One region of the Streptococcus sp. AS14 genome, then DNA from elsewhere that is predicted to be linked to it. Evidence: riboswitches for the same ligand, from Rfam matches in the RefSeq annotation. Region 1 holds a riboswitch; the other holds the start of a gene.

Evidence for each region. Region 1 has a riboswitch for preQ1 ahead of HMPREF1150_RS04085 (nucleoside hydrolase). Riboswitches for the same ligand answer to the same signal wherever they lie in the genome.
Region 2: it holds a riboswitch for preQ1, as region 1 does, so the genes downstream of both, HMPREF1150_RS09295 (QueT transporter family protein) here and HMPREF1150_RS04085 (nucleoside hydrolase) in region 1, are expected to answer to the same signal.

What each region holds. Positions count from the first base shown of each region.
Region 1 covers NZ_ALKI01000014.1:37,986-61,210, reverse strand. Annotated here, with positions in the region: partial or broken gene HMPREF1150_RS11765 (accessory Sec-dependent serine-rich glycoprotein adhesin) at 1-2,068, opposite strand, end outside; tRNA gene HMPREF1150_RS03995 (tRNA-Ser) at 2,279-2,366, opposite strand; gene HMPREF1150_RS04000 (DUF695 domain-containing protein) at 2,405-3,250, opposite strand; RNA gene ssrA (transfer-messenger RNA) at 3,417-3,765, opposite strand; gene HMPREF1150_RS04005 (metal-sulfur cluster assembly factor) at 3,847-4,185, opposite strand; gene rpoD (RNA polymerase sigma factor RpoD) at 4,312-5,424, opposite strand; gene dnaG (DNA primase) at 5,427-7,211, opposite strand; gene mscL (large conductance mechanosensitive channel protein MscL) at 7,366-7,749, shown strand; gene rpsU (30S ribosomal protein S21) at 7,863-8,039, opposite strand; gene HMPREF1150_RS04030 (DUF4956 domain-containing protein) at 8,187-8,870, opposite strand; gene HMPREF1150_RS04035 (polyphosphate polymerase domain-containing protein) at 8,882-9,613, opposite strand; gene HMPREF1150_RS04040 (M56 family metallopeptidase) at 9,991-11,460, opposite strand; gene HMPREF1150_RS04045 (BlaI/MecI/CopY family transcriptional regulator) at 11,476-11,853, opposite strand; gene HMPREF1150_RS04050 (DUF1304 domain-containing protein) at 11,968-12,324, opposite strand; gene HMPREF1150_RS04055 (FAD-containing oxidoreductase) at 12,514-13,830, shown strand; gene HMPREF1150_RS04060 (NAD(P)/FAD-dependent oxidoreductase) at 13,942-14,910, shown strand; gene whiA (DNA-binding protein WhiA) at 14,944-15,855, opposite strand; gene HMPREF1150_RS04070 (YvcK family protein) at 15,852-16,829, opposite strand; gene rapZ (RNase adapter RapZ) at 16,826-17,716, opposite strand; gene HMPREF1150_RS04080 (RidA family protein) at 17,772-18,152, opposite strand; PreQ1 riboswitch class I at 18,285-18,329, shown strand; gene HMPREF1150_RS04085 (nucleoside hydrolase) at 18,450-19,421, shown strand; gene HMPREF1150_RS04090 (ECF transporter S component) at 19,435-19,986, shown strand; gene HMPREF1150_RS04095 (hypothetical protein) at 20,073-20,234, opposite strand; gene obgE (GTPase ObgE) at 20,246-21,556, opposite strand; gene HMPREF1150_RS11755 (DUF4044 domain-containing protein) at 21,607-21,735, opposite strand; gene HMPREF1150_RS04105 (Ig-like domain-containing protein) at 21,853-23,225, opposite strand, start outside.
Region 2 covers NZ_ALKI01000007.1:742-6,645, reverse strand. Annotated here, with positions in the region: gene HMPREF1150_RS11395 (hypothetical protein) at 1-358, shown strand, start outside; gene HMPREF1150_RS09280 (MarR family winged helix-turn-helix transcriptional regulator) at 697-1,146, shown strand; gene HMPREF1150_RS09285 (B3/4 domain-containing protein) at 1,164-1,871, shown strand; gene HMPREF1150_RS09290 (GtrA family protein) at 1,944-2,384, opposite strand; PreQ1 riboswitch class II at 2,413-2,549, shown strand; gene HMPREF1150_RS09295 (QueT transporter family protein) at 2,547-3,062, shown strand; gene HMPREF1150_RS09300 (hypothetical protein) at 3,219-3,641, shown strand; gene HMPREF1150_RS09305 (hypothetical protein) at 3,656-4,048, shown strand; gene HMPREF1150_RS09310 (hypothetical protein) at 4,069-4,404, shown strand; gene HMPREF1150_RS09315 (hypothetical protein) at 4,401-5,060, shown strand; gene HMPREF1150_RS09320 (hypothetical protein) at 5,062-5,538, shown strand; partial or broken gene HMPREF1150_RS09325 (hypothetical protein) at 5,554-5,904, shown strand, end outside.

The DNA of each region.
Region 1 (23,225 bases):
CACTCGTTGAAGCTGAGGTACTTGCACTTACGGATGCACTCGTCGACGCGGACGTACTTGCACTTGTAGACGCACTTGTGGACGCGGAGCTCTTAATTGACACAGAAGCACTTGTAGATGCGGAACTGCTTGCTGAAGTTGAGGCACTAGCAGAGGCTGACTTACTTTCCGCAATAGATTCGATTGTTGAGGTAGAGGCACTGACGGATGCGGAGGTGCTTGCAGATTTGGAAGTACTTCCTTCTCTTGTATCTACCAACTTACTACCCTCAACAGTAGCCTTCCTGTTATCTCTGAATGTTATAGTAGTCGTACCATTATTAGAAACGGAAATAGCAGTATTTAAATTGTTACCTGCAACGTCTTGTGGTCTTAAGTTTGGATTACTCTGCTTAATTGCTTCTCTGACCTGATTTTTTTCAGTTTCTGATAATTGATTTGGGTTCTTAACTATTAACGTATTCTCTGGAATATTCGGTTTGTATCGAATAATCAATCTGAACTGGCCATTTACCGATGTCTTTGCAACAGCAGCATTACCCATTTCTGTTTGTGTTGCATTAACGTTCCCTGCCGCATCCGTAGCAGTTATGTAACGAGTATAATCACCAATCGTTGTATCGACTGGAACATTACCAAAAACTCGAACCTTTAACTGATTACCTTCTTGCGCAACTGAATATCTCACCCATTCAGTACCGGTTCCAGGAAGATTACTATACAACCAACGATAAAGTGTCTTATTAAGATCAAAAGCATTGGAATTATCCGTTACTGTCGCAACAAATTCAAAGGACTCACCACGATAAACAGTAATTTCACTAGGGAAATCAACAACTGGTCTTTCTGTATCTCTAAACGGCACATTGGTATCCAAATCTATCTTATCCCAACTTCCTCTAGTCTTACTAGCGACTTCGCTGTATTCAGCAGGAAAATTATTATTTGTAATAGCTTGAGTACTTGTTGCCAATCGCAGGGCAATAGCTGGATTACCTGTAGTCTCTGCCACTCTGGTGACAATTCGCAGTGTTGTAGTCGCTGCTGAACGACCAGTATAGAGGTTCCAAGCTCCAGATGACTGAACAGTCCCAGAATTAGTAGCTTCTCGACCATTAAAAGTAACGCTTGTAGTTTCCTGACCTTCTCCGATAGATACAAGCGCCCCAATATTGCCAGTCTGTGCTTTGTTAGGTGACAAGGTGATAGTCCAAGTCAGCAGACGAGTCTGATCATCAAAGCTTGTAGTGATGTTGTCAATCATATCACCGTTGACTCTATCACGGTTAGTCTCATTGAAATTGGGCTGTGTCACCGCCCGACGGCCCCTTCTCCGTCCTGTCTGGTTAGAAGCTTCTGTCGACTGCTGGCTGCTTTCGGATCTAGCACTCTCTGATGTAGAGGTGGTAGATGTCTGACTGGCTGAGACTGACTCTGATGCACTAGCGGACGCACTAGTGCTTGCACTAACCGAATCAGATGTACTTGAAGACACTGAAAGAGACTCAGATACACTTAAGGAATCTGAGACTGACTGAGATGTGCTGGCACTGATAGAAGCAGAGCTAGACTGTGACACTGACTCTGAAGCTGAAATGCTAGCAGAGATAGACGCACTAACAGAAGCACTGGCGCTGGCTGAGGATGTATCTGATACAGACTCTGACTCAGTATGTGAGCTTGCCGTTGCGGTTGCCGCTTCAGCAGCACTACTTTCTTCTCCTAAAACTGTTTCACCACGTGTCGCTAAAACGTCTGTCGTATCAATGACCTTTTCCAGAGCCTGACCTTCTTCTGCATGAACAGTTGTGCTTGTCACAACAGCTCCGCCCAGAACGGCCCCCGTGGCGACAATGCCCCTCAAAAAGTCTATGCCGCTCTTCTTATCGGTAACTTGTTCTTCCGTTAACTTGAGCTCGATCGATGAAAGGCCTCCCCCTCTCATTGATCTAAAAAGGCCGAACTGTGATGTCGCAGCACGCAGCCAATGCTTGCCCGATTTAATCAGCTTAAAACGAGTCACACGCTCTACTTCGTGGTACTTACCTTTTTGACGTTTAAAAAACATAATTCTCCCTTTAATTTATATCCTTTTTAAAAATCCATTAATCCCATTTTACCACACTATTATATAAAATGAACAATAAATTACTTATTTTTTTTGCTGAAATTGTTTTCAAGCATTTCCAAATAAATCATTTTCAAAAAGAATCACCTTACTTTCATGCCTCTTTTACAAATAGAAAAAACGCCAAACAGCGTTTCTTGCATCTTATGACGGAAGACATGGGATTCGAACCCACGCACGCTTTTACACGCCTACTGCGTTTCCAACACAGCCTCTTAAGCCTCTTGAGTAATCTTCCACAAAAGAGAAAGTCCAGCTTTCTCAAAACTTTAACCATTATACCACATTACAGCCCCAACCGCCATAGTTTCCGTTAAATTTTTTCACAAATTCAACCAAAGTCCAAACATTCTGGTTCAAATCAAAGATTTCTGTCGTATCCATACGAATCACGTGTAGCTGATATGGTTTGTCCGCATCCTCTATCTTTTCAGCGGATACGAGGCTATAGCCCAGTTCCTCGACTTCCTTTAGGAAACCATCTCGATCTTCCTCAGACGCAAAATAGGCCCAATGGTCAATCTCGCGCTCCTGACTATGGTCATCGCCGTCCTGCTCCAGCTGGTACCAGACCCGCTGGTTGAGAATGGTCTGATACTCGTATTCATTAGGATAGAGAAAATCAAAGTACTGATTCCATTCCTCGTCTTCCAGGGTTGCCGAGTCATAGCGGCGGTCTGGAAAGTCGCGCATCACTTCGGCAATTGGCTCCAGATGGCTTTTCTTGTCTTGCAGATAGTAGTAAAACTCAATATTTCCATCTGTCGTAATCACACCGACATGAATGCCACCGACTTGCCCTAAAGCCTCAGAAAGCCGGTCCTCAATCACATTCAGCTCCTTAAACTCATCACTAGATGGAAAACCCGTCTCCCCATTGTACTGGAGGAGCGAAATCTTGAGCCTCATAGCATAGGCATAGAGAGGATAGGGTGCCTCATCAGCAAGAGCTAGATTCAGACGGATACTAGCCAACTTGTCATCAATATAAGTTGAGAAAGATCCCCACTCACTCGGAAAAGGATCTTCAGAAGGCACATCAAGCACTGATTCTTCTACCTTTTCTACTTTCTCTTCCTCTTGCTCTTTTTTCTTACCAAACAAATTCTTAAAAAAACTCATATCAAACTTCCCTTAATACTTATGAAATCAACCTAATAGAAATACAAATATTTCCTTTGTCATCACTAACATCATTGTATTACTTTTTCAGATAGAAATCAAGATTTCCTGGACATTGTAAAAGCAAAAAACGCTGATTTCTCAACGTTTTAGAAAAGCTTTAAAATAATGGAGCCGGTGGGAGTCGAACCCACGTCCAAACACCTGCTAACACATTTGTCTACAACCATAGGCTATGTATTGATTTAACTTCACTTTGACACATAGCTCAAGCCCAAGTCAAGCGAGTCTATAATTCTCTTGCAAAATCCCTAGACCAGATTTTGCCGTAGCTTGCTCATAATAAGACCTGTCATCAGACACAAGCAATCCGAATCGGGTCACGCTGGCTGGTTTTTAGGCAGCTAAAGCGTAAGAATTGTTATTTTTTGCAGTTATATTTAACTGGCGTTTTACATCCGCTAGATGGGTTGCAAAATGTGCCGCATAATGCCTGTCGAATCCGTAACGACCCCAAGACAATAAGAACATTATAACAGAATCTACTAAAGAAAGCAAAAGCCTGCAAACAGCAGGCCAGCACTTACTATCAGTTCTTAGCGAATCCCCAAAGCGATCCGAGCATAGCGGCTCATCTTTTCCACCGTCCAAGCTGGGTACCAAACCAACTTAACATCCGTCTTGGTAACCTCTGGAACATCTGACATGGCGTCATAAATCTGGTCAGTCAGAAGATCCGCCAGAGGGCATCCCATGGTTGTCAGGGTCATATCGATTTCCGTTTCTCCATTGGTCTCATCAAAACGGATTTCATAGATTAGACCTAGATTGACAATATCAATCCCCAGCTCTGGGTCAATAACCTGCTCCAAGCTCTCTAAAATACGCGTTTTGATTTTTTCAACTTCTTCAGGGCTGTATTTTTTTTCTGACATGCAATATCCTCCTTATAGATATAGCAGAAATTTCAAGTTAGCTCGAGGGGGCTTTTGCTTTCAGTTAGGATTGCCGACTTGATACTTCCTGCTGAAAGATTTTTGTCCCTCGCTGCTTTTCAGTTCTTAATCTTCGATAAAGTCTCTAAGTGGTTTGCTGCGGCTTGGATGGCGGAGCTTACGCAGGGCCTTAGCTTCAATCTGGCGGATCCGCTCGCGAGTTACATTGAAGACCTTGCCGACATCTTCCAGTGTCCGCATTTTTCCATCGTCCAGACCAAAGCGCAGACGCAAGACGTTTTCCTCGCGGTCTGTCAGCGTATCCAAGACCTCATCCAGCTGTTCACGAAGGACGACACGAGTAGTATAGTCGACTGGATTTTCAATCACTTCATCTTCGATAAAGTCTCCCAGATGACTGTCATCTTCCTCACCGATAGGTGTCTCCAAGGAAACTGGCTCTTGAGCAATCTTGAGAATCTCACGAACCTTGTCAGGTGTCATATCCATCCGCTCAGCGATTTGCTCAGGCGTAGGATCTTGACCTAATTCCTGCAAGAGATTGCGTTGCTCGCGGACTAGCTTGTTAATGGTTTCCACCATGTGGACTGGAATCCGAATAGTCCGAGCTTGGTCAGCAATCGCACGGGTAATGGCCTGACGAATCCACCAAGTCGCATAAGTTGAAAACTTAAATCCTTTGGTGTAGTCAAACTTATCAACGGCTTTCATCAACCCCATGTTTCCTTCTTGAATCAAATCAAGGAACTGCATACCACGACCGACATAACGCTTAGCAATGGAAACAACCAGACGAAGATTGGCCTCAGCCAGACGCTGCTTGGCTTCCAAGTCTCCCTGTTCTACCAAGATAGCCAGCTCCTGCTCTTCTTCATTGCTGAGAAGGGGCACAACCCCGATTTCTTTCAGATACATGCGGACTGGGTCATTAACCTTGGCTGAATTGCTGCCTAGGAGCTCTTCATCCGTCAGCTCCGCTTCTTCCTCTTCGTTATTTAAGACACGCGCGCTGGGATTTCCTTCTTTATCCGTAATTGAGATGCCCGCATCCTGGATGCGCTGCAGCAAATCCTCAATCCCATCGGCATCCAAAGTGAAAGGAATGACCAGCTGGTCATTGATTTCATCATCTGTCGCAACCCCTGTCTGCTTGTGGTTGCGGATAAATTCTGCAATTTGAACGTCTAATGTTGTTACTTCTTTTTGTTTTGTAGCCATTCCTACTCCATTCTTCTTTTTTGCTCAATCAAGCGCTCTAGCTCGGACAGGGCTGTATCCGTATCTCCGCTGTGAGAGGCTTCTCGAATCTTCTTACTAATAAACTGATTATGCTTGCGCAAAATCTCCCGCTCTCTGGTTTCTTCCACTTCTTTCAATTCATCTTCTAAAACCTCATCGGGCAAGTCTTCTTCTAAAACGCGGTACCAAGCCTGCTGGACATGATCCGGCAGCTGGGACAAATCCTGCGGTGTCACCTCGCCATTTGCCAGCAAAATCTCATATAAGGCCTGCAATTCTTCCGAGTCAAAGGCAAAGTCTTCTCTCAGCCGGTATTGGTTCAAAATCAAAGGATGATGCATCATGCGGTGGAAAATATGATTTTCCGCCTTCATGAGACGACTCAGCCGATTTGAGGGCGAAAACTGCATGACGACTGGTTGAGACTGCTGAATCGGCGCCTCCTGACTGCGACTAGAGCGCTCAGCCAGTCGGCTGTTATTTACCGTCTGCTCCACCTGCTGATAGTCAAAGTCCGGAAGCAGCTCCGCCAGCATGTAGATGTAGGAGTTCTGCGCTGTGATGGACTTGGTCTTCGCAATAATCGGCGCCATCTTCTCTACAAACTCAATCTGAGCCTGTAGATTTTCAATATTATCTGGTTTCAGATGATGCAGCAGAAACTCCACATTACTTATTCGCGTTTTACTCAGCAAATGCTGCAAATCTTCCTCAGAATTTTTAGCTAGAAATTCATCGGGGTCCAAATTATCTGGAATCCGAACAATTTCCACCGTCATATCTTTCAGCTCATCCAAAGCCTTTGCAGTCGCTGCCTGCCCTGCCCTATCTCCATCGTAAGACAGGATAATCTTCTTGCAATACTTACTCAGATGCTGGACATGCTCAGGTGTCAGAGCTGTTCCCATAGAGGCAACCGCATTTTCAATCCCAGCCCGATAAGCCGCAATTACATCCATGAAGCCTTCCATTAGATAAACCTCATGGCTCTTCTTGATAACCGGCTTGGCCTTATCCAGATGATAGAGCTCGTAGCTTTTATTGAAAATAGCAGTGCTGCGACTGTTTTTGTACTTGGCTTGATGGCCGTCAGTAGCCGTTGCCTGCCAAATCCGTCCGGAAAAAGCCACAATCTGCCCACTGTCATTGGTCAGGGGAAACATAATTCGGTTTTGAAAGGCATCATAGACCAGATTATTCTCCGCCAGATTAAATAGACCCGAGTTCATGATGGTATTCTCATCAAACTTGCCAGCCATACTCTTATGAAGATAATTGCCCTCATTAGGAGCCAGCCCGATTTGAAAATGCTTAAGAACATCATCTGTCAGCCCCCGCTGGTAGAGATAAGCCCGCGCTTCCTCTCCCATCTTGGTCGTCATCAGGACCGCATGGTAAAATTTCGCTGCCTCGGTATGGATATCGTAGAGAGCCTGGTGCGGATGGCTTTGTCTCGGTCGGTCATTGCCCGCTGTCTCTACAGCCAAGGGAATCCCTGCCCGCTCTGCTACAATCTGAACAGCATCCATAAAGGAAACGCCTCGATAATCCTCAATGAATTTGAAGACATCGCCCGACTTGCCGCAGCCAAAACAGTGATAAAACTGCTTGTCCTCTACAACGTTAAAAGAGGGAGTCTTTTCGCCATGAAAGGGACAGAGTCCCAGGAAATTCCGCCCAGCCTTAGTCAAGGCCACTGTTTCTCCTATGACATCGACGATATTGACGCTGTTTTTAATTTCAGAAATGATTTCTTTATCAATCAAGAGACAATACCTCCAATTTATCATAGAATATCATTCTATATTTTATACTAAAATGAAGCAAATGTAAAATATTTGACAAACAAATATCTTGTAGATGTCATATAAATAAGCTATAATATAATCTCATTAATAAATTCTTGAAAGGAAAGAAAGAATGTTAAAGGATCTTAAAGAATTCTTGCTGCGCGGGAACGTGATTGATTTGGCAGTCGGTGTGATCATCGCCAACGCTTTTGGAGCAATCGTCACTTCATTGATTACTGACGTAATCACTCCTCTCTTCCTCAAACCAATTTTGGATGCTGCACACTTGAATCAAATTGCTGATCTGAAATGGAACGGAATTGCTTATGGTAACTTCTTGAGTGCTGTAATTAACTTCTTGGTAATCGGTACTGTTCTTTTCTTCATCGTCAAGTCTGCAGAAAAAGCACAAAGCCTTGCTAAGAAGAAGGAAGAAGTTGAAGAAGCGCCAGCTGGACCAACTGAATTGGAAGTCCTGCAAGAAATCAAAGCTTTGTTGGCTGAGAAAAAATAAAGAGAATTCACTGATGAAAATCAGTGTTTTTTTCTTGCCTATTGCTCACAATCATCCCCTTCTCTCCAAAGAGTGAAAACAAAAAACAGACCGGAGTCTGCTTTTTTGTTCAATTAGAATTTTTTACGTTTACGAGCTGCTTCTGATTTGCGTTTGCGTTTTACAGAAGGTTTTTCATAGAATTCACGTTTGCGTGTTTCTTGAAGAGTACCAGCTTTAGTAACCGCACGTTTGAAACGACGAAGTGCATCATCAAGTGATTCATTCTTGCGTACTACTGTTTTTGACATTTTTTTCACTCCCTTCAAGTCCAAAATCTATATAATCATACCACATATAGAAAAGAGTGTCAAGTATTTTCTGTAAGTATGATGTATCCCCTTTTTATGATACAAACAAGAAAACCAACTGCTCTGCTGCAGCTGGTCTTCTTTTGCTTAGAGGGTTTTACGCTTCTTAGCGGCTTTGGAAAGGGAAATATCCTGTACCTTATCATAGAACAGGAACTGCTGAATAAGCTCCCTGTCAGTCATGTCAGGATTCAAGTCAACAACATAGTCCAGCTTGATAGACTTCTTTTCAGCCGACTTGAGAGATGTCAGTTCGGCTGATTTACAAGTCGTTTCAAAGATAGCATCAAAGAGTACTTCGTAGTCAAAGTCAGCTGGAACCTGAACCTGGACATAACGTCTTGTCGGACTGACTGAAGTAAAGCTCATCTTTTCAAAGAGCATCCAGATGCCTGAAATAGCTAGAGTAAAGACAATTCCCAATGCTACAAAGCCCATCCCCGTTGTAATCCCGATAGCTGTCGCCATAAAGATGGCTAGAAGCTCCTTGGAGCCACCTGCGGCCGACCGGAAGCGAATCAAGCTGAAAGTCCCTGCTACGGCGACACTGGTACCCAGATTTCCATTAACCAAGAAGATGATAATGGAAATAATGGCTGGCAAAAGGGAGAGGGTGACGACAAATTCCTTGGTATAAATGGTTTGGCGCTTATAGACCTTGGCCAATATAATTCCTAAAACCACACTAGTTGCTAGTGAAAAAATCAATGCTAAAGGATTTATCTTGACTTCCGTAGAAGAGTAGATACTGTTAAATAACTGATTGAGCATAGACTACCTCCTTAGGCCTTGACTGTTTGAGTCAGCCTTTCTTTAGTTTTCAGGTAGGCATTGCCGTATTTTGAGAAGGATTGATCTTCAAGACCGTATTTGTTCAGAATATCGGCCAGCCACTGAGGATATTGACCAGGAACCTTGATTTCCATAATCACCTTGTCGTCTTCCAGCAAGGGCAGTCCATAGCGGCCTAAAGCCAAGTCTACATCATAATCTCGGTAGCGGATGTTGGAATCAACTGTCACACGTACCTTTTTATCTTCCAATCCTCTCATAGAGTAGCGGTCATAGCTAATCACCATTTTTGGCTTCAAGTCTATATAGCGCTCCTGTAACTGCTCCACTTCTGCCTTGACCCGGTCATCAGAAATAGTATGGTCTGCCACACCATTCACAATATAGTTCGTCACGGAGAGAGGATTAGAAACCAAACGATATTTGAAGCCTACTTCATCGCGTTTCTTCTTGATTTCCAAGAAAACTTGACTATCATCATTCGGCTGCTCAGCATAAGTCCGCATCCGCATCTTTTCACGACCGCCTTTTCTGGCAATGGAATCCTGAATCATCTGGAACTCATCATTATCAAAATACACATTGGAAATGGTTGATGTCGCATAATCATCTGCGGTGAGGTAAGGTCTCATGTCAGCTTCAAGACGAGCTAGCATTGCTCGGTCAAGAATATACTTCGTTTCGATTCGTTGGAAGTTTGTTTGGATTTGCTTTTGTTTCATTTGAATTCTCCTTTGATTCTACAAATGTAGTTTGTTCTTTTAAAAGAAATAGAGCTTCCGCTCTGCATCCTACAAGCGTCTGGATAGGCTTTGCTTTCTTCTCCTTTCCAAGCAGTATTTTTCAAAAACATTCTACAAATGTAGTTTATAAGTATATTCTACAATTGTCGTTTATGAATGTCAAGAAAAAAGATAAATAATCTTTCAGTTTTTTTTGCATTAGGAAACGAAGTGCAAACTGTAAGCAAAATCGTCCTAAAATAAAGATAAACTGATGACAAACTGCTCTTGGAGGATTGCCAAATCCCCCTTTGAGAAGATAATAAAATTCTACCAATCTAAGCTTTTAAGAAACTTAAACTGGCAGAATCCTTTATTTAATCGTCATCATGGTCATCATCATCGTCCGAATCATCAGTATCTGTCGTATGAGAGGAACTGTTCTGAGACGGAGTTTGAACTGTCGCTGTACTAGCTCCAGTATTCGCTCTGGTCGAGCCCGCTGCTCCCGTATTCCCTGCGCCTGCAGTAGCGCTGTTGTCAGCTGGAGTTGATGCAGCTGATGAGGATGGGCTGACTTCTTTTTCGACCGTTACCGTCTTTTCGACAATAGTATGCTGCTTGGATTTGACTAGTTTTCCATCCTTAGCATTGACAATTGTTTCATGGGCCGTTTGCCCGTGCGAGAAGCGAATCTTATAAGTGTCTTTCTCACGCGCAATCTGGAGGTCTTTAATATCCTTTTCAGAAAGAGACAGCTCTTTTAAGACGGATGCTAGTGCCTGACGCTGACTGAGTCCCTGGGGCTGTTTTTGACCCGCCACAGGTTGGCTTTGTTGAGCAGCTGGGCTTTCTAAGGCAAAGACCGAGCTAGTCAAGAGCAAAAGGAGAGGGACTGCTACTACAAAGGCAGCAGACAGAAACCTCTTAGGCAGGCGGTTATCCATAATACCGACAATCCGCCGCTTGAGATTAAACTTGTCAGAGTAAAAACAAGTCGTCAGAGCAATTGGAGTCTTCTTACTGCGGTCTATCATGGTCAAAATCGTTTCACCATAGAAAGTCCGATACTCTGTATCTCTACAGCTCAGAACATCGTAGTCACAGTACATTTCTCCTGCTTCTTGGGTTTCACGGCAGGCAAAGCGGACAACCGGATTAAACCAGTGCAGACTCTTGGCAAAAATCCCTAAGAGATTGATTAAAACATCTCGGTGTTTGTAGTGGGTCAGCTCATGCTTGAAAATCAGCTGCAGCTCTTCTTCCGTGTAGTCAAGTTCTGGAAGCACGATTAAAATATCTCTGAAACCTAGCAGCATAGGACTTTGGGACATAGGATAGTGGAGCAGACGAATCTGGCCCTTAACTCCCATCTCCTGCTGAACAGCCCGGAGCTGAGCCATTGCTTCTTCGTCCTGAAACTCCGTGCCCCAGCGCTTCAGCATCTTTCTGAAGCGAATATAAGAATAAGCGTATCTTCCTATACTAAAGACAAAGCCAATCAGCCAGATGGCAAAGAGAATCTCAAACCAAGGCAGACCGAGAAAAGCCTCCCACAGATTTGGCTGGGCAGCTTTTTCAACTGCTGGAGAAGCGCCCTGAGCACCACCTGTCTGGGTGGCAGTCACTGCTGTCTGAACTACCGAGCCTGTATTCAGCCGAATCAGGCCTGAGCCGAGCTGAGGACGGAACGGAAACAGAAAACTCAGCAATATCAGAAACCAAATAAAATACTTCACTCTGACCGAAATCTTAGTCTTAAAGGCCGTAAAAAGCAGACTAAGCAAAAGCACCAAAATGGATGTCGACAAACTGGTCAGAAGAAAAGAAAGAAGGAACTGTTTCATGCTTATCCCTCCATCCTACTTTCCTTGGTTGAGCAGACTGCGCAGCTCATCCAATTCATTTTCCGAAAAGGAGTTAGAAGAAAAGAGTGTTTTGACAAACCCGCCCATAGAACGGCCACTGTGACGCTTCAAGAAATCCGAAGCCTCAACTTCCAGATACTCATCTTCTGAGATCAAGGCTGTATACTGCCTTTCACGTCCCTTGCGGACACTTTCTAAAAAGCCCTTCTCCGTCAAGCGAGCCAAGACTGTCAGCAAAGTCTGGGGCTTCCAGTGGTTGTCTGGTCCCAGCTTTTCCATAATACGGGCAGAGGTCGTCGGAGTAGGCAGCTGCCAAATTACCTTTAAAATAGTAAATTCCCCGTCCGGCAAACGTTTAATAGATCTTTTCATCGTTCCCACGCACTTTCTAAATTAATGCTATTTCTAATTTTATTCTACACTTGTCTAATAAAAAAGTCAATCATTATATAAAAAAAGAGTGGGAAATCAATTTTCCTCACTCTATTAGAAAAATAAACTAAGCAGGGTCAGCATCGCCAGCCCTCCTTGCTTAAGCAGGATTTTGGGGTCACTGGTCACTGCACCGTAAGCTGCCACCAAGATGATATAAACCATAAAAATTCCCAGCCAAAACGAACTAGGCTGTACAAAGGCCGCAATCAAGACCAAAACAGCTATCAATCCGTTATAAACTCCTTGGTTTTTGAAAAGTGTATTGACCGACTGCTGCTCCAACTCCTCTTGCGACATACCGAAAACCCGAGCTGTCGCCGCAGAAGTCGTCGCGATGGTCTCCAAGTACAAAATATAGAAAAATTCCAAGGCAACCAAACTTGCCAAAATCAATGTAATAATAGACATTTTACCCTCCTAAAATAAATAACGAAACTTAGTATAACACAGACTGACTGGAACTGCGAAAATCTTGCTCAAAAATGGACATTATGTATAAAAATAAATACTAAAAATACTGAAGAAAAAAAGCGTAGCAGAAATCAGCAATTTCTGACTAGATGTGATACAATCTTTTTTGAAAAATGGAGGTAAATTATGTTAACCTATGATTTAATTGTCATCGGCTTTGGGAAAGCCGGTAAAACATTGGCAGCCAAAATGGCGGCTCAAGGAAAAAAAGTTGCTTTGATTGAGCGAAGCAAGGCTATGTACGGGGGAACCTGCATCAATATCGCCTGCATCCCAACCAAGACCCTGCTTGTCGCAGCTGAAAAAGGCCTGGCTTTCGACCAAGTCATGGCTGAGAAGAATGCTGTAACCAGCCGTCTCAACGGGAAGAACTATGCAGCAATCAGTGGTGCTGGTGTTGACATCATCGATGCGGAAGCTCATTTCATTTCCAATAAAGTCATTGAAATCACAGCTGGCGATGAGAAAGAGGAACTGACTGCTGAAACTATTGTCATCAATACCGGTGCCGTTTCCAATGTCCTGCCAATTTCAGGACTGACTGAGACCGAGCACGTGTATGACTCAACTAGCATTCAAAATCTGAAGGAACTTCCTAAACGTTTAGGAGTTCTGGGCGGCGGTAACATCGGACTAGAATTCGCTGGACTCTACAACAAATTGGGCAGTCAGGTGACTGTGCTGGATGCTGCTCCTGGCTTTCTTCCAAGAGTAGAGCCTTCTATCGCTGCTCTAGCTAAGCAATACATGGAAGAAGACGGAATCCAGCTCTTACAAAATGTACGTACTACTCAGGTTAAAAATGATGGTGCTGAAGTTGTCGTTGTAACAGAGGATGGAGAGTTTCGTTTTGACGCCCTGCTCTATGCTACTGGCCGCAAGCCGAATGTTGAACCACTACAGTTGGAAAATACAGATATCGAGCTGACAGAGCGCGGAGCTATCAAGGTCAACAAGCACTTGGAAACATCTGTACCTGGTGTATTTGCAGCGGGCGATGTCAATGGCGGTCTGCAGTTTACTTATATCTCACTGGATGACTTCCGTATCCTTTATAGCTATCTGGCTGGCGATGGCAGCTACACACTGGAAGACCGTAAAAATGTCCCTACCAGCATGTTCATCACACCGCCTTTGGCTCAAATCGGATTGACTGAAAAGGAAGCCAAAGAGCAAGGCCTGCCGATTGCAGTTAAAGAGATTCCAGTCGCAGCAATGCCTCGCGGACATGTCAACGCTGACTTACGCGGTGCCTTCAAGGCTGTTGTCAACACTGAAACCAAGGAAATCGTAGGAGCGACTATCTTCTCAGCAGGGGCACAGGAAATTATCAATATACTGACTGTAGCCATGGATAATAAGATTCCTTACACCTACTTGAGCAAGCAAATCTTCACCCATCCAACATTGGCTGAAAACCTCAATGATTTATTTGCAATCTAATTTTAAGCCCCTGATGGGGATTTTAAGATGTCTTCAAAACATTTGCTCACATTTCAACCCCTTTTTGTGGTACAATAATGCTAGTTTATTTTAAAAAGATTGAGGAAGATTATGTCTGAACTGTATGATATTACGATTGTCGGCGGCGGTCCAGTTGGCCTATTCGCAGCTTTTTACGCTCATCTGCGCCAAGCCAAGGTTAAAATCATTGATTCCCTGCCTCAGCTGGGCGGTCAGCCGGCCATTCTCTATCCAGAGAAGAAGATTCTGGATGTACCGGGCTTTACCAATCTAAGTGGCGAAGAACTGACTCAGCGCCTGATTGAGCAACTGGAAACTTTCCAGACTGAGATTTGCCTCAATGAAACGGTGCTGGATATCGTCAAAGCGGATGATGGCTTCACCATCACAACTTCTCAAGCACAGCATCAGACCAAAACCATTATCATCGCCATGGGAGGTGGTGCTTTCAAACCGAGAGCTTTGGAGCTAGACGATGCTGAAAACTACAGCAACCTCCACTATCATGTGTCAAGCATCAGCCAGTACGCAGGCAAAAAGGTTGTTGTTCTGGGCGGCGGCGACTCAGCAGTTGACTGGGCGCTAGCTTTTGAAAAGATTGCGGAAACCAGTCTGGTTCATCGTCGGGACAACTTCCGGGCTTTGGAGCATAGTGTAGAAGAACTCAAGGCTTCTAGTGTTGAGATTAAGACACCATTTGTACCCAGTCGATTGGTCGGCGAAAATGGCAAGATTACCCATTTGGAAATCAGCCAAGTCAAGGGAGAGGAAAGTCAGCTTCTGCCTCTGGATCATCTCTTTGTCAACTACGGTTTTAAATCCTCTGTCGGCAATCTCAAAGATTGGGGCTTGGAGCTCAACCGTCACAAGATTTTGGTAAACAGCAAGCAAGAAACTTCTGTGCCAGGTATCTATGCAGCTGGAGACTGCTGCAGCTACGAGGGGAAGATTGACCTGATTGCAACTGGGCTAGGTGAGGCACCTACTGCTGTCAACAATGCCATTAACCATATCTATCCTGAGCAAAAAGTCCAACCCAAACATTCTACAAGCCTATAAAAAAACAGCTGCCGAGCTCAAGCTCAGCAGCTTTTATAATTCATCTGCGATTTTATTGATTTTTCTCAAGCGATGATTGACACCGCTCTTAGTCAGTGGCCGGCTCAGACTATCAGCTAGCTGCTGGATGGAGTAGTCTGGATGTTGGATACGAAGCTGGGCTACCTCCTGCAGGTCTACAGGTAAACTCTCTATACCAATATTATCGCTGATTTTGGCAATATTATTGATAGTTTTCATACTGGCTGTGACCGTGCGGGCGATGTTCGCTGTCTCCGCATTATTAGCGCGGTTGAGGTCATTGCGCGCTTCCCGCATGAGCTTAAGAGACTCAAACTCAGCCATGGCTTCCATAGCCCCGATGACAATGAGAAAATCCATGATGTCTTCAGCACGCTGCAGATAAGTGACAGCCCCCTTCTTACGCTCAATGGTCTTGGCATCCAGTAGGAAACGACGCATCAAAGCAGCCAAATCCTCAGCATGATCCAGATAAACGGACAGAATTTCCAGCTGGTACTTACCTGAGTCTGGCTCCCGCATGCTGCCATTTGAGAGAAAGGCTCCCCGGAGGTAGGCTCGGCTAGCTTCGTCATCTGACAAAATGGCCTGGTCAATCCCTGCCTCGATACCAAAAAAGGAGTCAGCCAAGTGCAGATCAGATAGGATTTCTTCTACTTTCTGATCCAGAAATACTGTGTATACACGGTTCTTGCGTAGATTGGTCTTCTGATGGTGACGGATTTCTGACTTGACCTGATAGAGGTCCGACAGCAACTCATAGAGATGACGGGCAATCTTGGCATTTTCTGTTGTGACTGATAAGGTCAAACCACTGCTGGCCAAGCCCAAACTGCCAGACATCTTGATCATGGCTGACAGCTCATTTTTATCTCTGCTTGCCAGACTTAGCAATTCTTCTTTTACTTTTACTGTAAAGCTCATTTACGTACCTGTATAATCTGCATCAATTCGTCAACGACCAACTCACCATCATGGAACGCTCCGCCATTTTCTAAACGAAGAAAGTTCGAAGAAATAACGCGCGGAACCTGCTCCTGGAGTCCTTGAAAATCATGCTCCACCTGTATCAGATATTCGTCAAACTGATTACTGTCCATGTACTCGTGAGGGACATGTTCGATATTAACCAAGACTGTATCTACAAACTTCCTGCCTAGATGGCGATGCAGTACTTGGACGTGGTCGCTGTCTGAAAAATGCTCTGTTTCACCTCGCTGGGTCATGATATTGCAAACATAGGCCACTTCTGCTTTGGTATCCAAAAGAGCCTGGCCGATTTCCTCGATAACGAGATTAGGCAAGATTGAGGTAAATAGCGAACCTGGTCCCAGAACCACCATATCGCTTTCCAGGATACTTTCAACCACCTTTTTGCTAGCAGCAGGCTTCTTGTCATCATAGGTATTGGTCACATAGACCCGCTCAATCATTCCGCTCTTACTGGTCAGATTGCTTTCACCGACAACTTCCGTCCCATCTGCAAACACAGCATGCAGAGTTAGGGGAGTGTCGCTAGAAGGGTAAATTTTTCCTGTCGTATGGAAGAACTTGGTCAAAAGCTGCATGGCGTTATAGGTTGAGCCCTGCATTTCAGAAATACCGGCAATAATCAGATTGCCCAAAGGATGCCCCGCTAGAACGCCGTCTCCTTCCGCAAAGCGATACTGAAAGACCTTCTCATAGAATTTTGGCATGTCAGACATGGCTACCAGAACATTTCGAAGGTCACCTGGCGGAGTCAGCTGCTGGATGTTTTTCCGCAGCTCACCAGAACTGCCGCCATCATCTGCTACTGTGACAATGGCTGTAATCTCTACGTCCTTTTTACGCAGGCTGTCTAAAATAACTGAAATCCCTGTTCCACCGCCAATGACTGTAATTCGTGGCTTTCTCATGAGCGGTTCACCGTTTCTTTCCGACGGTTTTTGTCGCGGTGGCTGGCATTGACCGGCCAATTTTTAGCCAAATCATCTGCTAAGCGCTGAGCAAAGGCTACACTGCGGTGCTGACCACCCGTACAGCCCACAGCGATAGTCAGGATAGACTTTCCTTCCTTCTGATATCCCGGCAAAATAGGCTCAATCAAGCCTAGCAAGTTCTTGTAAAATTCTTCTGACTCGGCATGGTTCATGACATAGTCAAAGACATCCTTGTCCAAGCCTGTCTGATTGCGTAGCTCAGGCTTATAGTAGGGATTAGGCAGAAAGCGCACATCAAAAACCAAGTCTGCATCCAAAGGCAGACCGTATTTGAAACCAAAACTCATGACCTCAATGCGGAAACTATGCATGTCAGCCTGATTTGAAAATTGCTCAGAGATGGTCTTTCTGAGCTCCCGTGGTGTCAAATCTGTTGTGTCCACAACATTTTGGCTAAGATTTTTCAGAGGAGCTAAAAGTTCGCGCTCCAGTTTAATCCCATCTAAAATCCTTCCATCAGCTGCCAACGGATGGCTGCGACGCGTTTCCTTGTAACGAGCCACTAACTCCTTATCCGCCGCATCTAGGAAAAGAATCTTAAAATCAATATTCTCATTTTGCTCTAATTCATCCAAAACGTTCTGAATTTGCAAAAAGAAGGAACGGCTGCGCATATCGACAACCAGAGCCAATTTATCATTGTCAGTAGTCCCTTCGACCAGCTGCAAGAACTTCGGCACCAGAGTTGGCGGCATGTTATCAATGGTAAAATAACCTAAGTCTTCAAAAGACTGGATGGCTACGGTTTTCCCCGCCCCGCTCATTCCAGTCACAATGACAAGCTGAATTTTCTTCTCAGACATAATAATCCTTTCATCAGATAGAATCCGTCAAAGAGTGGTTTTCCCCTGCTCTTTTTTAGAGAATCTCGGCAATAACCTCAATCTCAATTTTCACATCTTTAGGCAGGCGAGCCACTTCGACTGCTGAACGAGCTGGAAATGCTTCTGTAAAGGCCGTTTTGTAAACTTCATTAAAGGCCACAAAATCATTGATATCACTCAAGAAGCAAGTAGCCTTGACTACATGGTCAAAATCTGTTCCAGCGGCTTCCAAAATGGCTGAAACATTTTTCAGTACCTGCTGGGTCTGCTCTTCAATAGTCGTCCCAACAATTTCTCCAGTCTCAGGAGACAGGGGAATCTGCCCACTCGCAAACAAAAGATTGCCCACAATTTTTCCTTGAACATAAGGTCCAATCGCTGCTGGTGCTTTATCTGTATGAATCGTTTTTGCCATAATTATCACTTCTCCTACTTATTTTTTTCATTATACCATAAAAAGATGGGGGTGACCATGTTAGTCTTACTCCCATTGACTTTTTCCTTATTTTTATTTATGATAGAAAAATAGAGAAATCAAAACCTCGGTTTTGGACTGGTTCGAAAACTTCCCAGAATAAAAAACTAAGTGCCTTTATATTGTATTTAAAATGTCTTGCGCATAGTTTTTTTGCTGTCTCCTCGATTAGGCTGACAGTTAAGAGGTTGGGACCGATTGTCTCAACCTCATTTTTATATAGGCAAAGGAGAACTCATGAAAAGAAAAATCATTATCGACTGTGACCCTGGTATAGATGATAGTCTAGCCCTAATTTATGCCATTCAACATCCCGATTTAGAAGTTGTAGCACTGACCATCGTCGCTGGAAATGTCCCAGTGGACCTTGGTGTTGAAAATGCCTTTAAAATATTAGAAAAACTGAACCGGCTAGATATACCAGTCTATGCAGGGGCAGAAAAACCTCTAGTCCGCGATTTCGTTTCAGCTCAGGATACCCACGGTATGGATGGTTTAGGCGAGAGCGAAATCAATCGAACAAGCAATTGTCAGCCCCAGCCTCAGAAAGCCTCTGAATTTCTGGCTACCTATTTCCAGAAGGCTCAGGACACTTCCCTAATCACCTTGGGACCATTGACTAATCTAGCACTGGCTATAAAGCAAAATCCCCAAATTGGAAAACATATCAAACGCTTTGTCAGCATGGGCGGCAGCTACAAATCTCATGGCAACTGCTCACCTGTAGCCGAGTATAACTACTGGTGTGACCCACACGCCGCTCAATTTGTCTATCAAAAGTTAGGCCGAAAAATCGAGATGGTGGGACTGGATGTCACACGCGCCATCGTCCTCACCCCCAATCTATTAGAGTACATGCGTTTCCTACAGCCAGAAGTAGCTGAGTTTGTCGGCCGTATCACGCGTTTCTACTGGGACTTCCACTGGGAATATGAACACATCATCGGCTGTGTTATCAATGATCCCCTGGCTATTGCTCATTTTCTGCATGAGGACCTTTGTATGGGCTTCGACTCCTATGTTGAAGTCGTAACCGAAGGCATTGCTCTTGGACAGACTGTGGTTGATGCTTATGACTTCTATCATAAACCAGCCAATGCCTATATTGCAACTCAAGTCAGTCCCTCACTCTTCTTCCAAGACTTCTTAGCTATCCTCCTGAATCAGCCTAAGGAAACGATTGCTCAAGACCTATCATCACTTTTATGAGGAAAATTTTATCATGAAAAAATCGACACCCCTTATCCTAAGCTTCTTGTCTATCTGTATCGCTCTTAACTATGTGGGAGCTAATATTGCACTTTTTCTGAAATTACCTATCTATCTAGATACCTTTGGAACGATTCTAGCTAGCTTAACCTTAGGGCCTCTTGCTGGGGCTGGCGTTGCCTTTCTCAGCGCCCTCATTGGCTGGATGACAACCGATATCTTTTCTCTCTACTACTCGCCAGTCGCTATCATCATTGCTCTTTCAGCAGCTTGGTTTTTTAAAGAAAAAGGAAGCTTAAAGCTCAGTCTTCTCTGGAAAACCCTTTTGGTAGCCCTTCCGGGTACCCTAGTAGCCTCTGCAATCACTGTCCTGCTCTTCGGAGGCATAACATCCAGCGGATCCAGCCTCATAGTCCAAGCCCTGCGGGGAATGGGAGTCAACCCCGTCCTTAGTATCGTCCTCGTCCAAATACTGACTGATTATGCAGACAAGCTTATCGTTCTAGGTGTCTGCCTAGCTACTCTCCCTCGAATAAAAGCAGTCAGTCCTAAAATCTTTGCTTAAAACAAAGATTAATTACCTTAACGAATACATCTTTAGCACAAAAAAGCAGCTGAGCAGGAATTATTCCTGCTCAGCTGCTTTTTATCTTATTCCTCTTCCGCTTTTGCTAATGCTTCTCTTTCCAGACGCAGCTTGCGTTTGGGGTTGAGTTTATTAAAGAGCTCTTCTAGCTTTTCTGCATTCCAGACATCGGCTGCAGAGACAAAGTTTCCATTTTCATCTCGGAAGGATATTGGTTTATCACCCATTGCAAGCCTCCTTAGTCAACGAATTCAAATTCAAACTTGCCGATGCGGACCAGGTCACCATCCTTGGCTCCGCGAGCACGAAGGGCTTCATCAACGCCCATACCACGAAGTTGACGGGCAAATTTCATGACTGCTTCATCGCGGTCAAAGTTGGTCATATTAAAGAGTTTCTCAAGCTTGTCACCTGACAGCACCCAAGTCGCATCATCATCACGAGAAATTTCAAAGGCTGGTGCTTCCTCGTCAAAGCCATAGTAAGCTTCTTCTTCCATTTCAGACTCATCATAGAGCAAGAACTCTGGTGTCTTATCCAGTAATTCTGCGGTCGCATCCAAGAGGGTCGCAAGTCCCTGCTTGGTCAAGCTAGAAATCGGGAAGATTTGCGGTAAGTCCGCAAACTCATCATAATTAGCTGCTAACTTCTCTTTGAATATCTTAAGATTTTCAGCGCTATCTGGCATATCCATCTTGTTGGCAACAATAATCTGCGGGCGCTCCATGAGACGAAGATTGTAGGATTCCAACTCTTTATTGATAGCCAGATAGTCCTCATAAGGGTCACGTCCCTCACTAGCTGACATATCGATGACATGCAGGATGACCCGTGTCCGCTCAATATGACGGAGAAACTGGGTTCCCAGTCCCACTCCTTGGCTAGCCCCCTCAATCAAACCCGGCAGATCTGCTACTGCAAAGGACTCTCCAGAGTGAGTGCGAACCATGCCTAGATTAGGCACGATTGTTGTAAAATGATAAGCACCAATCTTAGGCTTAGCTGCTGTAATAACACTAAGCAAAGTGGATTTCCCGACAGATGGGAATCCGACCAGACCAACGTCTGCTAGGACCTTGAGCTCCAGCAGAAGCTCTCGCTCTTGACCCGGTTCTCCGTTCTCAGAAATCTCTGGAGCAGGATTTTTAGGCGTTGCAAAGCGAATATTTCCACGACCGCCTCGGCCACCACGCGCTACGATAAATTCTTGACCATTTTCTACCAAGTCCGTCAGCACCTTGCCCGTCTCCGCATCACGAACTGTCGTCCCCTGAGGCACACGAACAATCAAGTCCTCAGCTCCACGACCATGCATTCCTTTGGTCATGCCCTTTTCACCAGACTGAGCCTTGAAGTGGCGATTGTAACGAAAGTCCATCAGGGTACGCAGGCCCTCGTCTACAACAAAAACAACATTGCCGCCACGGCCACCATCGCCACCCCAAGGGCCGCCGTTAGGAACATATTTTTCACGGCGAAAGGCCACCATGCCATCACCACCATTGCCAGCCTTAACTTGAATCTTGGCCGTATCTAAAAACATACTCATTTTTTCTATTCTCTTTTTCTAGTCTAAAAAAACGCCCTGAAGCGTTTGGATTAAAAGATTGCGCTGAGAGCAGAAGCAAAAATCGCTCCGACTGTCACGATAAGCATGATAATCACGACCAGCATCGTCAATTTTTCAAATCCTGTTTTTTTGCGTTGTCCGTTATCTCCAAAAGCCACGATAACACCTCTATCCTTTAAAAATTACTAGGTCTATTCTAACACGATTGCTCCGTTTTTTCAAATGGAAAAGCATGTAAAAAGGCTTTAAGAGAAAACTCTTAAAACCTTTGAATATTATCTAGTCTTTTTTTGAAGAAAGACATAGCTTCCAAAGCCAACTAAGATTGCCAAACCTGCAACTGACAGCCAAAGTGTCGTTTCTTGACCAGTCTTAGGCAGAACTTTTTTGTTGCCTCCTGCAGCACCTGGATCATTGGTACCGTTGTTTGAATTGTTATTTCCATTTCCTGGATTGTCTGTTCCTCCCTTTGGATTGTCGGAACTGTTACCAGGGGTATTATTTGGGTTGTTGTTTGGATTATTATTTGGGTTATTGTTAGGGTTGTTATTTGGATTGTTTGGATTGTTGTTATTTCCAGGGTTAGGTGGCTGAACTGCCTTGCCTGGATCATTACCTCTATAGGTATTTGTAAAGACTGGATCCAAATCATATTTAACAGATCCCAAAAACTCACCATTCACATCTTTAACAGTAACTGTCAGCTGAGCTTCCTTGTCATCATAGATGTAGTTAGCATCATTGCCCGGAATTTCCTTGATGCTGTAGCGGTAAGTACCAGCTGCACTATAGTTCAAGGCCTTGAAGTTGATAGATCCATCCGCTTCATTGGTCACTGTTTGAAGCAAATTACCGTTTTCATCAAAGAGACCAAAGGTAAACTGACCCTTTTCTAATTCTTTGTTAACAAGCTTTTTCTGAGCCTGAATCTTCACATCTTTTGCTAAAACTGCGCTTCCTTTACCAGAACCGTCTTCCAAGCGGACTGACTTAGTAATAGTACGCTCTGGGAAGCCTTTAGCTGTCCATGATAACTTGTTGTTAACCACATCACCCACTTTTGTACCTTCTGGTACGCGAGTAGAGTACTCGATGTACATTGGCCAGTTGTAGTTATCACCAAAGTTGATGGTAAAACCGTTAGCATCGCCATTGGCGTTTTGGGTTAGGACTGCCTTGTTAGTAAAGTTATCCAAAACAGGCAGAGTCAGCAAGTGCGCTTCATTGCGGATACCGCCTTCTACAGGAGCATAACGAACTGCACGCAGAGTACCCGGTACCAGTGTCAGACCATCACCAAAGTTGTCTGAAATTACCATGTTACGAAGCATGTCCTGTCTTGCATTCAGGATAATACGCCACTTGACAATGCTTGGATCGCTACTGTCTTGATAACCATATTTCATTTCATATTCACCAGCAGTTCCATCTTCCTTTTGGTATTGGAAAGAAAAGTCTGTCTGGCCAAATTTGAAAGCAACTGGACCTGATTCTTTAACTTTTTCGTTATTCATTCGTACATTAAAAGTCAGAGAAAGCTCTTTCTTTTGTGTATAGTTTGTGAAGTAGTTACTGAAGGTTACTGTAACCGAATGGGTCGCTGGATCAGTTTGAGCTGTACCGACTAACTCTCCCGTATGATTAACAA
Region 2 (5,904 bases), on a different contig from region 1:
GAGAAGAAAAAGTAGAATTGTTTTATGGCTACTGCTAGGTGGAATATTTTCCATAATTACACTAACTGGTTGTAGGACACTGAATCCCTCGGTTCCTGAAAATCGAACAGAGGAAGAATATGTTCTGGAAAATAGCTTCAAGCCTTTCTTTAACTTTTTAGCAGCAGAAAAGAAAGATTTATCAACTGTTCAAGAATATAGCTCTTATTTATTGGAACAGGAGAATCCCTCAAGTACTTTACAACACCATAAAATTGATTTAGAAAGAAAAGGCAATATATTAGAGGGAAATTATAATATTGGTTATAATGATGGGGAGCCAAATTCAACAGACAACTTTACAAACCATTACTTATAAAGCTAATGATTACCTTGATTTTATAAAAGAGATAAAAGAGAATTATAATATTAAGAGTAAGAGTTATGTGAGTATTACTTTAACTAATAGAGGATATGGAGAATTTTCTGTGGATATCAGTATTGAAGCTGAGAATGGACAATATATTAGTGTTTTAAATCATATTGTGTTGAAAAAAACAGAGGAACAGTAGAAAAATACTAGAAGATAAAACCTTTGTTAAATTCTTGCATTTTTCAATTTAAAGAGGATTTTCTTCTTTTTCTTTTCGGTTAATTTTATTGCATTTGCAATAAAATGTGTTATAATAGAGTCAAATAAAAATTAAAGGAGGGGATATGTCAGTATTGCGGGAAATTGGGATTATTGCTCGAGCTTTGGATTCCATTGCTAATATTGAGTTTCGTGATATAGAGCTAGCAAGAGGTCAATACCTTTATTTGGTGCGAATCGCGGAGAATCCAGGGATCATCCAAGAGGAGCTGTCGGAGCTTCTCAAGGTGGATCGCTCAACGATTGCCCGCTCTGTCAAGAAGCTAGAGGCCAAGGGCTTGGTCCAGCAGAAGGCAGCCAAGGGCAACAAGAAGAACAAGGAATGGTTTGTGACGGAAAAAGGAGAAAAACTTTATCCTTTGATCCTAGCTGAGAATGACTATTCTGAAGAGACTTCCCTGCAGGGCTTTTCTCAAGCGGAAGTTCAAGCCTTGGAGAAAATGCTGATCCGAGTGCGTGAAAACATCACAGGTGACTGGGAAGCCGTCAAAAAAGGACAAAAAAGAAACTATTAAGATTAAAGAGGTGCATCATGAAAGTTACAGTTGAACATGAATTTTGGCAAGTATTTCCGGAAGGTCAGATTAGTGTTTTAGTGGTCAAGGGACTGGATAATAGTGTGGATGAAAGTAAGGACCCATATTTCAAATCCCTGCTGGATAAGGGAGCGAAACGAGCTGAGGACTTTATCTTAGATGAGAACTTCACTCAAAATGAAGTCATTCAGGAGTGGCGGCAGGCTTTCAGCAAATTCAAGACCAAGAAAGGAGCACGATCCTCTATCGAAGCCCTGCTCAAGCGGGTTAGTCAGGGGCGGGAATTTCATCCAATCAATCCTTTGGTCGATATCTACAACAGTGTCTCGCTGTCTTATGCGGTTCCATGTGGCGGTGAGGATTTGGATAAGATTGTTGGAGATTTACGTCTAGGAAAAGCAAAGGGTGGCGAAGCCTTTTTCCCGCTGGGAGCTGAGAGTGACGCGCCGGCTCTGCCAGAAGAAATCATCTACTATGATGAAGAAGGGGCTGTCTGCCGTTGCCTTAACTGGCGAGAAGCCCAACGAACTATGCTGACAGAAGCGACCAAGGATGCCATCTTGGTCATTGAGGCCATCAATGGAGAGCAAGCAGCGCGTGCACAAGCAGCCATGACAGAACTCCAGACTCTGATTGAGGACTATTTTGGTGTCAAGGGTGAAATCACTCATCTGACGCTTGACAATCCAAGCTTGGAAATTTAAGACTATAAAAATCTGGATCAGAATTATCTGGTCCAGATTTGCTTTTATAGGGTGAAATAGACTGATTCGTTGTTATTTTTTCTTGTTTTCAAAGATGAAGAGTTTACTGAAAACATAGTTGAGAACAATAATAAGTACTTGAGAAAAAAGTGACTCGATAGAGTTGATAAGATTGCGGTTATTGTTGACAAATTGCCCGATAATATTAGGGTAAGTATCTACTAATAATTTTGCAAGAACAATATCCAGCAAAAGAGTGCCAGAACGAGCCAGAGCAAATTTAAGAAGTCGTTTTTGCCAACCTTTGCGCTGCTGTTTAAAGACAATGGTATCATTTGTGATAAAGGCAAAAAGTACTGCTGTGACATTAGCAGTAATGGTCGCAAATAATGTCTGTCCTGTAAGAGCGAAGATAAGGAGACGAGTAGTCATATAAACAAGGGTAGCTGCCACACCAAAGAAGAGGTAGGACAGAACCTCATTGTCAAAGAATTTTTTGATTAAAGTTTTCATAAAGATAGTCTATCATATTTCTAGGATTTATGCTATACTAGTTGGGTTGCCAAATCTGTGGGGCAATCAACTAATGATGCTCCTCTTATGCGAGGCAACCCTTGGCGCTTAACTTCTTTCGCCAAGCATATTATACGCGGTAAAGCCGCTAAAGGAGAAAACATGAAACAAGAAAAACTGAGAGTTCGTGATTTGGCTCAGATTGCCATTGTTGCTGCTATTTATGTAGCTCTTACGATTACGCCCCCTTTAAATGCTATTAGTTATGGGGCCTATCAGTTCAGAATTTCTGAAATGATGAACTTTATGGCATTTTATAACCGAAAATATATCATGGGAGTCACCATTGGTTGTATGATTGCTAATCTCTATAGTTTTGGAATCGTTGATGTCTTCGTCGGCGGTGGGTCAACCTTAGTCTTCCTGTCACTGGGAGTCTACCTCTTCAATCGCTATAAGAATCAATATCTGATTAAAGGCTTGATTCGTTTGGATCACTTCTATTTTGCGATTTTCTTCTCTATTTCGATGGTGACCATTGCTGCAGAATTACATTTCTTGCAAGGCTTGCCATTCTTTCTGACTTGGTTTACAACAGCCATTGGAGAATTTGCTTCTTTGATTGTTGGAGCTATCCTTATTAACCAGATTACAAAAAGTATTGATTTGACAAAATAGGCTTTTTGTGGCTCTGATGTGTGTAAATAGACAGATTGGAAGCATTTGCATATTTTTTTACTTCATGGTATGCTAGAAGTGTACATTTAGACTAAGATTAGTCTCATTAAACTTCTTGGTAGGGGAGACCAAAAAAACAACGCAAGGAGGTTCTGTATGGAACAAAATGAGCAGCTTAGGGAGTATTTGATAATCAAAAAAGAGGCCTATCATTGGCTTCTTTGGTGGGGACTTGCATACCTTATTGGAGTGGCGGGTGTCATTATATTACTATATAATGATTTACCGTCCTACAATAGGTATTTTTCTATTCTCACGATTATTATGCTCCCTATTTGGTTTGTCGGGGCTTTTCCTCTATTTATGGCAAAAAATCAAATAGAAAAAGAGCACCCAGAATTTAACGCTGTTAAGACCAAAGAGGTCGTGGTGCCTATGTCTATGCGGAAAAAGCGATATCTGATGCTTCTTCCAGCGCTCGTAGTTGTGGCTTTTGTCTTTGTGAAAAGCTATCAGTCGGGCATGGCAGAGAAAGAAAAAAAGGAAATCTACGAGATTATCCAACAGTATCGTAATTAAGGAAGGAGAAGAGTATGGCAAGTGATGAAGAATTGAAAAGCAGGGTAGAAAACCTGAGCGGTGAAAAGAGAAAATATGAGCGGGTGCGAAATAGTATTCGGTCGCATAGTTTGAGTCATATGCGTAGTCTGGATGATATGAACAATTTTATCGATTATTGTGAAAAAATCATCGGCATTGTAGACGGTGAAGAGGGCTATCATTACATCAGCAATCTTTCTGAACATCTCAAAGAAGATGTCAAAACGATGAAAAAATACCGCGACTATGTTCGTGACGCCAATCAGTCATTCGTCAATCTGCACAATCTTTTAGAATCGAAAATCAGTAGCCTTGACAGTCAGATTGATAGTGCTAAATCTGAATACAATGAAGGAAAATGGAATCCTTTCGAAAGAATGTGGTAATTAAGGAGGAGTGTGTATAAATGAATACAAATATCAATGATATTCAAGACCGTTATACGGCTGAGACGGTACAATACGAAAGTAGCAATATTGCTGCGGTGTTGGAAAATCTAAAAGCAGCCGTGACTTTGATAGAGACAACCATTCCTTCTAATATCTCCGCTATGGAAAGCAGTGAGAGCCTCTGGAGCGGAAAGGCTAAGGAGCAATATCTGGGGCTGAAGGATTTTCTCAAACAGTACCAAGGTGATTTTTCTTCTAGCGTGAAGGAGCTGAAAACGGCTGTTGAGGGGCTGGAAACCCTGCTCAATTCAACTTCCCAAGCCAATGTAAAAAAGGAGATTGACAACGGATGAAGACTTTTACTTTGGAGGCGATTTACGCCTTACACATGTTTAACGATTATTCGGATGACCTCTTCTTTCTGCCCCTGCCTAGCGAAGAGGGAAAAACTCGCTTGGAAAATCTGCGCCAGGTTTTAGAAAAAGGCTACGAGGACTTGGGGAAAATGGGCTTGGTGATTGATAACGAGCCGACGGAAGAGTGCGCTTATTACGGCGCTTTTCTGGAGCGTTATCACAAGGCGATTTACCATTGTCAGGTGGACAGCAATTATTTCTGCGCGCAGGAAACCGACAGCAACAAGTGGACGACGACGGTCATCAAGCAGATTGGCGATAATCAATATGTGATTGAAACTTTGCATAGCCTGGTTTTTCTGGCGCATTTGAAAGACATTCATCCGATTTTGAAGGACTTGGAAGAGAAGCGCAAGAACTACGCTTACTACAGCTGGGAACCTTTTTCGGCTTTTCGCTTACAGGCTTACTATGCCGACAATGAAGCCATTCGTTTGCAGACATTTCGGCGCAAGGAGCTGCTGAAAGACAGTCTCTTTTTGGAGGCGCCATCGGGCTTGTATGAGTTTGATGTGGCGCATGAACGCATTCGCTCGATGGACGGTGAGGAATTACGAGATGAGATTATCCACGATTTGAAAGTGAGGGTGTAATATGGCAGACAAAATTAGTATTGACCTAACGCAGCAGGAACAGCTTTTGCTCCATATCCGAACTATGGTCACTTCAGCAACCCAGCTGAGTACGAAATTAAAAGAAGGAGTTGACGGCTTGCCTGCGCTCACTTCAAAGGGAGAAGTGCATAATCGTATGGTTGGAAATGAGAATCAGCTGATTCGATTTGTCACGAAAGCGCAGACTTTTCAGACTTTGACCGAGGTCATATTTAAGCACACACAGACCACCTATAGCGAATTTATTGATACTGATAAGATACTGGCTATGGACATCGCCAACAGTATTTTATATAGCTCCGAGACTTCTGCTGAGGACAAGCAGGGGATAAAAGACGATCCTAAGGGCTCTGTTGACAAGCTGAAAAAATCTATTCAAGACGAGAATGGTGAAATTCACAAGAATATGAAGGGGACCAAGTCTTCTGATATTATCATCGGTACTGGTGGAGCCTGATAGAGAGGAGTTACAATGGCTAAATATTATACGAATGAACCTGACTTTAAAGAAGGCTCTAAGACGGGTTGGTTTCACAGCAACATCAACTGCGTAAAGGACTTGCTACGCGATATTGATGAAGTGTCAAATAAGGTCAATTCTGAGGGCTTAGCTCATCTCTATGTGGCAACGGGAGAAGCGACTTTGGGGCGTGACATGCCCGTCGGTCCTTTTGAAGATGCGGAGCACCATGCTCTTCATCGCTTGGATGCCTCTAAGAAAGTCCACAAGGAAATCGTCCAAAATATTGACGGGAAATTCTTTGAGGGCTTGGATAATGCTTTGGAGAGTCTCAATAAGGTCAACGAAGGGAAAAACCAGTAT